Regions from separate parts of the Paenibacillus sp. FSL K6-2441 genome, predicted to be linked through region 2. Evidence: predicted binding sites of a transcription regulator. Region 2 holds the regulator's gene; the other holds the start of a gene.

Region 1 (4,554 bases), 1.1 Mb from region 2:
TGTTGCTGCTCAAGCGCGTATCCACTCTACGATTAAAGGAGCTACGAACCTCTCATGATCCAAACGATCCAATCCATTCTTTACGTGATTTTGATCATCAGTTGCGTGGGCTCGGTCTTCTTCAGCTTTAAGTCCCGGCGTTCGCTCGATCCGAAGACGCGGGGAATGGCGGCCGCCAAAATGAATATCAGTATGGGCGTGATGCTGATCGTTCTGGCCCTCATCCAAATGTTCCTGTTCAGCGGCTCGACGCTTCGCGTTGTCATCGGCGCTGTGTTTATGGTGCTGGGGGCGTTTAACATCTTCGCCGGCCTCCGCAACCATGGCTTATATGCCCGGCAAAAAGAGGGATAACCTCGCGGCCCCAGGCCGTTAGGCTATCCCTCTTTGCATGCAGGATCCCCGCTCCGCTGCTTAGGCATGGTCGATGGACTGCAGCGTCATGACCGCCTTCGAAACCAGCGAATCCTGATAGGTTAACATAATTTCCAGCTTGCAAGCCCGGCGGCTCATCTCCAGTAATACGGGGGTGATAACCACCGGGTTTTCAATTTGCACCGGACGGACGAAATAGGTCGTCAGGTTATCGACCACAAAGTCGCCGCCGCTGGCGTCTTTGGCCGCGCGAAGTCCGGCTTGGGTCATCAGCGAGGTCAGGACCCCATGCGAGATCGTCCCCAAATCGGTCGCCATCTGCGGCGTAATCATTCCGCGGAAGAACAATTTCCCCTCTTCGTCCCGTTCCTCGGCAAACCCGTTCCACATTAAGTGCTCAAACGTTTCGCCCAGCTGCGGCTGATTCCGTACGTCCCGCATCGCTTGCAGCACCTCGCGGCGCGTCACCGACGAGACCAGCTTCCGGTTGCGGTCCACGACAGGCAAGAAGTCGATCCCTTCCCAGACCATGATTTGCGCTGCCGAAGCGAGCGATGTCTGCAGGCCAACGGTGATCGGATGGCGGGTCATGCATTTCTCAATCGGCTGGTCGCCGCTCAGCTCTTCGACGTTCTTCCGGCTGACGATCCCGATGACCCGGTTCCACTCGTCCACCACCGGAAAATGCTGCTGCCCCGTCTCTAAAGACAACTGATCAAAATCGGAAATGTTGCTGGTCGCCTTCAGCATGCTCACCCGCGGTTTGCGGCTGACGATGTCTTCCACCAGCATGATTTTTTTCTTAATCAAACGGTCAAATAACGCCCGGTTAATCATCGATGCGACGGTAAACGTGTCGTGACGCGAGGAGATGATCGGCAATGCCAGCTTGTCCGCCAGCGTCTTCACCTCGCGGCTCGTCCCGAACCCCCCGGTGATCAATACCCCGGCGCCTTGCTCCAGGGCAAGTGAATGGGCATTATCGCGGTTCCCGATGATCAGCAGGCTGCCGGCGTCAATGTATCTGGCCATGGCATCGATTTTCATCGCGCCAATGACATACTTGTTCAGCGTTTTGTTCAATCCTTCTCCGCCGCCCAGCACATGACCTTCGACGATCTCAACCACATCGCCAAAGGTGAGCTGGTCCGAGATGTTGCGCGGCTTCTTCTCCACGCGAACCGTGCCGATCCGTTCCTTCGTAATGACGATCCCGAGATTCTCCGCTTCCTTCACCGCCCGGTAGGCGGTACCTTCACTTACCCCCAGCGCTTTGGCCAGCTTGCGCACGGAGATTTTCGTTCCAATCTTGAGTCCTTCGATATGTTGGAGCAGCTGTTCGTGTTTTGTTACGCTTTCTTCCGGTCCCTCCAACTGTTATACCCCCTGCCCGAATCTGTACTATTCTGTATTCATTATACACATTCAGGCGTAGGTCATCCAGAAGGCGGCAAGAACAATAACAGAATAGACAATTTCCAGCATGCCGGACTGCTTGGCGGTAATCCCCGTCCGCGGGAACCAGACCGCTCTAGCCAGCAGGATCAATGCGGCGATCCACAGCGCCGGAGAGAGCAGCCATACGGCCAAGATCATCAGCATAACGTGGTAGGCTACGGAGTAGCAATAGAATCGCTTATTATTCCGTTCGCGGATGATGGTTTTCACGTAAAAAGCGGTCCCTACAAAATACAACGTGCTGATCAGGAACAGTTCCGTGGCGAGCCGAAGATCGGTTCCTCCTCCAAGCTGATACGAGATAAACACCATCAAGCTGAATTGCACGATCGCCGCGATGTCGTTCAGCAGAGCGCGTTCGCGCTTCTGCTTGGCATAGAAGGCATTCACCCCAAACAGCGGCACGAACAGGAGAGCCAACTTCAGCACCTCGGGGCGAAGCAGGACCAAAGTGAGCGCCGCAGGGACCAGCAACGCACCGTAGAGCAGCAAAGGCTTGCGGTATCGGTCGGCTTTGGCTTTGGTCTTGGCTTTTCCCCTCCGAATCCATTGCAGCAAAGGAAACATAAACAGATAAATGAGAAGCCAGCACACAAACAACAAACCGTGGATCGCCCCGGGGGTAGAGGCGAGCATGCCAAACAGAAACGGAACGATCAGCATGGCCCAGGCTCCATGTTGATTCGGGATGTAATCTCGGACGCGCATGTTATCGGTTCCTCCTTCTAATCGTGAGCCATCAAATTCAAATTACGCACATTATAATCGTCCGGCATCGGCACCCAAGTGACAGAAATCACTTGATTCATGGCAGCTTCCGGACAAATCCGCCGAGAAATTTTTGACGGTTTCGCATCTTGTGACTGATATCACAATCCCGCTCAAGTCCGTTGCTATAATGGGGGCGAATCGTTAAATTCTAAACATTTAGGAGGACTTCCCATGAGTCAATTCAAAGCTACTGTCAACGCCACCGAATATCCGCCGCAGCTCAAGCATAAGACCATTTTTGCAACCTTTAATTCCCTGGAGCCGGGGGAAGCGATGCTGCTGATTAACGACCATGACCCGGTACCGCTCCGGTTTCAGTTCGAGGCCATGCATCCCGGCGGTTTCACTTGGGAGTACATTGAGCAGGGGCCAGAGATGTTCCAGGTGAAAATCGGCAAAAACTAAGCAGGGGGAATGCCCTATGGCAATGATTACGGTTGTCGATGAGAAAACGATTAAGATTGCCGTCGAGCTCGAGGATGCGTTGCGGATGATTGAGGAAGCGGAAAGCAATCTGGAACGCTATGCCAGCGAGGTCCTCACCATCGCGGAAAAAATGCCGGAATTCCAATACACCTATTTCTGTTTCTATGCCTACGATACTTCCGCTTTGTTTGAAAAAATGCTGGGGATCGATCCAAAGCAGTATTTGTCCTTCTCGCTGGATGCGCCGGACTCGTTCTTCTATACGCTGTACGGCGGCATGAAGGGACTCAGCGGTGCAGCTCGGCTCTGCCAAGCATTTGCCGCCGAACGGACGGACGTGGAGGTGAATCCATAAATGGCAAACCAGATCGTTGAACTCGACGTTCGGCCGATTCTTCGCCGCGGCGAAGAGCCGTTCAGCGTTATTATGGACACGGTTGGGAAGCTGCAGGAGGGTGACAGCCTTGTTCTGCACGCCACAATGAAGCCCGTCCCGCTCCTGAAGGTGCTTGAAGGTAAGGGCTACCGTCATGAATGCGAACAACTGGCAGCGGATCATTGGAAGGTGACATTTGAACCGATTCAAGCTTAGGTTTTTCAGAAAAGAAAAGGAGGCCTCCAGCCTCCTTTTTATGTTGTGCAAGTGGGACACCGTCGTATTGATCTGAATCGGGATATCCAGCTGCTGCAAATACCCAATTCCTTTCATCGTCATCTCAAAAGAACCCCGCGTCCCCCGGAAATGATCATGAATCTCTGCGGACGAGCCGTCGAGGCTAAACACCCAGCGGGAGAGACCGACCTCCTTAGCCTTACTTACGGCGGAAAAGGTAACTCTTGGCGTGGCGCTCGGGGTCATGGACACAGGCAGGCCTTTTTTATGGATCGCATATCGTGCCAGGTCAAACAAATCCGGACGCATCAAAGGATCGCCGCCGGTAAATACAAACAGCGGATCGTCCATTTTCGCGATATCGTCGATCAGCTGCTTCCCCTCCTCGAAGGTCAGCTGTCTGGGGTCAGGGCGATATTGCGCTTCCGCACGGCAATGCAGGCATTTCAGCGCGCAAGCTCTCATCACCTCCCAGATGACAATAAACGGGTTCTCGTTATAGTCCTTTAATTGAATTTGCTGCATCACCGTTCATCTCCTAACCCGGTTAACATCGCTTCCGCCGATTCCTTGCCTTGACGAATGCAATCGGGAATGCCAACCCCGCCGTATCCCGCACCGCACAGCAAGACGCCGGGCATCGTCCGCTCCAGCTCAACGCGCAGCTCTTGCAGACGCTCCACATGACCATCCGGATATTGCGGCATCGAGGCAGGCAATGACGACATTTCGCAAAAGAGCGGTTCAGCCTCGATCCCCATTAACTCCTTGAGTTCAGCAGCTACGCGCCGACGGACCTCCGGTTCGGACAGCCGGGTCCAGGCTTTATCCCCCAAACGGCCGATATACGTCCGAAGCAGCATCCGATCTGCCGGCGCTGAGTGCAGCCACTTGGAGGACGTCCAGGTGAT
Region 2 (4,554 bases):
TCTTTATAGAACAGCTGCCACACCAATTGGTTATTGTATATGCCTGGCAGCAGCCGAACCACCCGGATACCCGGCAACGATTGTTTGATGATCTCACGCATTTGGCTCTCGGACTTGCCATCGGACAGCAAGCGTACCTCTGGATCATGTCCTTCCCTTAGCCAGACCATCATTTGGCGGCCGGATGCATCCTCCCCTTGCACGACCCAGGTAACTTCATCCCATACCGACTTCCAAACCTTGTCGCCCCGGACGAGATCCGTCTCCTGCTTCGCCTGCTGGATAGCGGCTCTTTCGGCTTTCCACGTATCCTCATGAATGTATAGATAAAACCGGTGGAGACCCAGGAGCACGATCAACAGAATCACGAGGGACAGCAGGATCCATTTCGTTCGCTTTCTCAAGCTACTCTTCCTTTCCCTTCCTAAGCAAGCAGCCTCCTTCAGGAAACCGCGCGCCGCTCATTATCGTGCCAACAGTCCCTCAAACGCCGCTTGCGCCTCGTAGCGGATGCGTTCTTCATCCAGTGTCAGACAAGCACCGTGCTTGACTACCTGCTTACCGTTGACCCAGACATGCTCTACATCTTTGGCGCCAGCGGAATAAACGGTATGGGAGATATAATCCGTTCTCGGCAGGAAATGGGCTTGCTCCGTATTTAAGGCGATGATATCCGCCTTCATGCCAGCAGCCAGCTTGCCTGTATTTTGCAAGAAGACCGATTTCGCGCCGTATTCCGTCCCCATTTTCAGAGCTTCCAGCGCCGGAACCGCCGTTGGATCGCCGGATACGCCTTTATGAATCAGCGCAGCCAAACGAATCTCCTCCAGCATATCCAGGTTATTATTGCTCGCCGGACCGTCGGTACCCAGCGATACAACTACGCCCTTCTTCAGGAGTTCTGGTATGCGGGCGACCCCGCTGGCCAGCTTCAGGTTACTGCCTGGGTTATGCGAGATGGTAACGCCGTGCGCTGCCAAGATGTCGATTTCCTCGTCCGTCAAATGCACAGCGTGGGCAAGCAGGGTCGGGCGGGAGAACATCCCCAGCTTCAGCAAATGTTCTACCGGGCGGACGCCGTAATCGTTAACGTTCTGCTCTACCTCGGCGCGCGTCTCCGACATATGCGTGTGCATCGGCAAATCGAGATCATGGGCAGCTTGCACAAATTTCTCGATAAAGGCTGGCGGGCAGGTGTATGGTGCATGCGGCGACATCATCGTGGTGATGCGGCCTTCTGCCTTGCCGTGCCAGTTCTGAGCAAACGCGATCGCTTCTTTGAGCTTCTGATCTTGCTCTTCCGGGGAGCACAACCCGATGGCCCCGCGCATCAACACGGCGCGAATACCCGATTCCTCCACGACTTTGGCCACTTCGTCCATGTGATCGTACATATCCAGGAACGTCGTCGTCCCGCCCTTGAGCATTTCCAACACAGATAACGCCGTACCGGCATACACATCCGCCGCAGTAAATTTGGCTTCCATCGGCCACATTTTCTCCTGCAGCCAGGTTTGCAGCACCATATCATCCCCATAGCCGCGCAGCAGCGACATCGCCGCATGGCCATGGGTATTGATCAGGCCCGGCAGGAACAACAACCCTTTGCCGTCCAACGTTTCGGCGCCTTCCACGCCTTCCGGGCGCTCTTCGCCAATATAGCTGATCGTATCGCCCTCAACGAGCATATATCCGTGAATTACAGGACGGTCCGCATTTAAGACGGCAAACGTCCCGTTCTTAATTAACCATTTACGACTCATACGTTGCTTGTTTCCTTTCCGTCTTCCAAGTAGTAAGCCAAGCTCAGCAAATCAGTAGTGAAGTCAGCCGCATGGATCCGAACTTCCGGCGGAACCTTCAGAATCGTTGGCGCGAAGTTCAGAATCGCACCGATTCCGGCGGCAACCAGCTCATCCGCTACGCGTTGCGCCTCCGTATCCGGCACGGTGATGATGCCGATGCGGATATTTTTCGCCCGGACGGTTTCCGCCAGCTCTTCGATCGGCTGAATCGTGATGTTGTTGATCTGCTTGCCGATCTTAGCCGGTGAAGCGTCGAACACCGCAACAATCTTCATATTATCCTTCAAATACGCATTATAATTCGAAAGGGCTTGCCCTAGATTCCCGGCACCCACCAGCGCGACGTTAATCTGTTGGTCCAGATTGAGAATTTGTTGAATTTTTTCAATCAAATAAGCGACATCGTAGCCGATCCCCTTCCGTCCAAAATCGCCGAAATAAGCCAAATCCTTACGGATTTGCGCCGGATTGAGATCCAGCTTCTGTCCGAGCTCCTGGGAGGACACCGTTGGCACCTCCCGTCGGCTGAGTTCATTTAAGAAACGCAGGTAAACCGGCAGTCTGCGGACAACAGCGTCCGAAATTTTATCTGACTTCATGCTTGTTCCCCCTATTCTTCAATGCGATCTATGAAGCGGCTTAGGCTTCGGGATTTAACCATTCCGAGATGCGCGGAACCATCTGAGTTAATGGCATATGCTCCATCTTCGGTCCGGGCAAAGAGTATAAGAAATATTTCCCATAATAAGATTCCAGGATCCGGGTATCATAAACGATCACGATGCCGCGGTCATGCGACGAGCGGACAAGTCGTCCGAATCCTTGCTTAAAACGGATAACCGCTTGCGGGACGGACAGTTTCATGAATGGATTCTTCTTCTCCCGCTGCAGGCGTTCGCTCTTCGCTTCCACCAGCGGGTGGTTTGGCGGCTGGAACGGCAAGCGTACGATCGCTAAACTGGTCAGCGCCTCGCCAGGAATATCCACCCCTTCCCAAAAGCTGCTTGTCCCGAGCAGCACCGATGCGCTGTTCCCTTGGAACCGCCGGGTCAGCTTGGTGCGGCTGCCGCTGTCCATCCCTTGCCCGATCACCGTGATTCCCTCCGCTGCGAGCAGTTCCTTCAGCGGGTCATACACCTGCCTGAGCATCCGATAGGATGTAAACAGCACCAGCATGCGACCTTGCGTCGCCACCGCGGCATCCGCCAGCGATTGCACCAGCGTATGAATGAAATGGTCATCCCCCACGCTGCCCTTCACACTTGGAAAATCGCGCGGGATCACCAGCAACGCCTGATCGCGGTAGTTAAACGGCGAGGGCAGCATCGCTGTGATCAACCGATCCTCTTCCGCCGCCTCAGTCAAGCCAAGCTGCTCGATCATATATTGGAACGATTTATCCACCGATAAAGTCGCGGACGTCATAACGACACTCTTCTTCCGGTCGAAGAAAAATTGCTTCAATTGAGCGCTGACGTCAATCGGCACCGCATACATCTGGAGCGACCGGCTACGGAAGTTCCCGTTCGCCTCCATCCAATAGACGGTGTCCTCGCTCTCCAACTTCATGAAGAAGCGCAGCGCTTCCCGTTCCCCGGCTAAATCTTTAAACAAGCCGCTGATATCGGTGATCAGGCTCTCCGCTGCATAATCGTCCTGCTCTTCTCGGATTTCGGACAGGAGGCGCTCCCCTTTCCGAAGCACGTCGCCAAGACCTACGTAAATTTGATTTTCGAGCGCGGTCAGCGTCTCCCAATCCTTTGGTTTTCGATTCGGCAACAGCCGGTACACGAATTGCCCGGGATCGCCAGGGGCGGCGTCGCTGCGGTCAGGCATCAAGCTGAACAGCAGCTCGCTGAGCTTGTCCCAGCTCTCCTTCACGTCCACCAGCGTTGGATAGATTCCGTCGATGACCGAGCACCATTCTGAGGCTTTCTCCGCGCCCGACGCTTCAAGCGAGCTGCGAAGGTTGGCCAGCTGCCCCGTCTTGCTGTCTTTAAATAACCGGGTCAGCGTATGCACGACCGTAAAATACTTCATATGAATCCCCAAATGCTTGCCGGCCACATCCTCTAAATGATGCGCTTCATCGATAACCAGCCGCTCGTAACCCGGCAGCAGCTGATGCCCCGCCTGGATGTCCGTAAACAGCTTAGAGTGGTTCGTAATGACCACGTCCGCGACACCGGCTTCGTGTTTTGCGCGATGATAGAAGCATTTGCGGAACCAAGGACAGGATCGGCCTAAGCAGGATTCCGACTCACTGGCCACCGTCTCCCATAAATCACCGCCGCGATTGCCGAGATTCAGCTCTTCGTCATCGCCGCTTTCCGTTTGGGTAAGCCATACGACCATTTGCGCGGCCGTCATCACCTCTTCTTTAGGTGTTGAGAAGTCTTTTCTATTTATTTTATGTTCAAATTTGCGCAAGCACAAATAATGCTGCCTACCTTTAAAAACGGCTGCACGAAACGGAAAAGGCACGACCTCCGTCAACAACGGCACATCGCGCTCCCTAAGCTGCTCCTGCAGGTTGATGGTGTGCGTGCTGACCATGACCTTCTCTTCGTTCTTGACGCTGTGGTAAATGGCCGGCAGCAGATATCCTAAGGATTTGCCCGTTCCCGTTCCAGCTTCAACAAGCAAATGCTTGTCTTCCTCAAAAGCCCGCATGACCTCATTCAGCATCATGTTCTGGGCTTCCCGCTCCTCATACTGCGGCAAACGCTCCCGCAATCGTTCCCGGACC

The links. Region 2 encodes Rex, which represses fermentation and respiration genes when NADH is low (regulators of the CRP and FNR family bind a similar motif). Its sites were predicted from a motif close to TTGTGAAATATTTCACAA; they were not measured.
Region 1: the regulator Rex is predicted to act here: its motif matches at 2,691-2,708, upstream of NSQ80_RS06865 (DUF2249 domain-containing protein).

Annotation. Positions count from the first base shown of each region.
Region 1 covers NZ_CP150174.1:1,567,783-1,572,336, reverse strand. The annotation lists gene NSQ80_RS06880 (YtpI family protein) at 55-354, shown strand; gene NSQ80_RS06875 (DRTGG domain-containing protein) at 415-1,749, opposite strand; gene NSQ80_RS06870 (YwiC-like family protein) at 1,801-2,541, opposite strand; gene NSQ80_RS06865 (DUF2249 domain-containing protein) at 2,776-3,009, shown strand; gene NSQ80_RS06860 (hypothetical protein) at 3,026-3,385, shown strand; gene NSQ80_RS06855 (DUF2249 domain-containing protein) at 3,386-3,622, shown strand; partial or broken gene NSQ80_RS06850 (radical SAM protein) at 3,656-4,168, opposite strand; gene hemG (protoporphyrinogen oxidase) at 4,168-4,554, opposite strand, start outside.
Region 2 covers NZ_CP150174.1:2,620,730-2,625,283, forward strand. The annotation lists gene NSQ80_RS11915 (DUF5590 domain-containing protein) at 1-404, opposite strand, end outside; gene NSQ80_RS11920 (amidohydrolase) at 465-1,763, opposite strand; gene NSQ80_RS11925 (redox-sensing transcriptional repressor Rex) at 1,760-2,404, opposite strand; gene dinG (ATP-dependent DNA helicase DinG) at 2,445-4,554, opposite strand, start outside.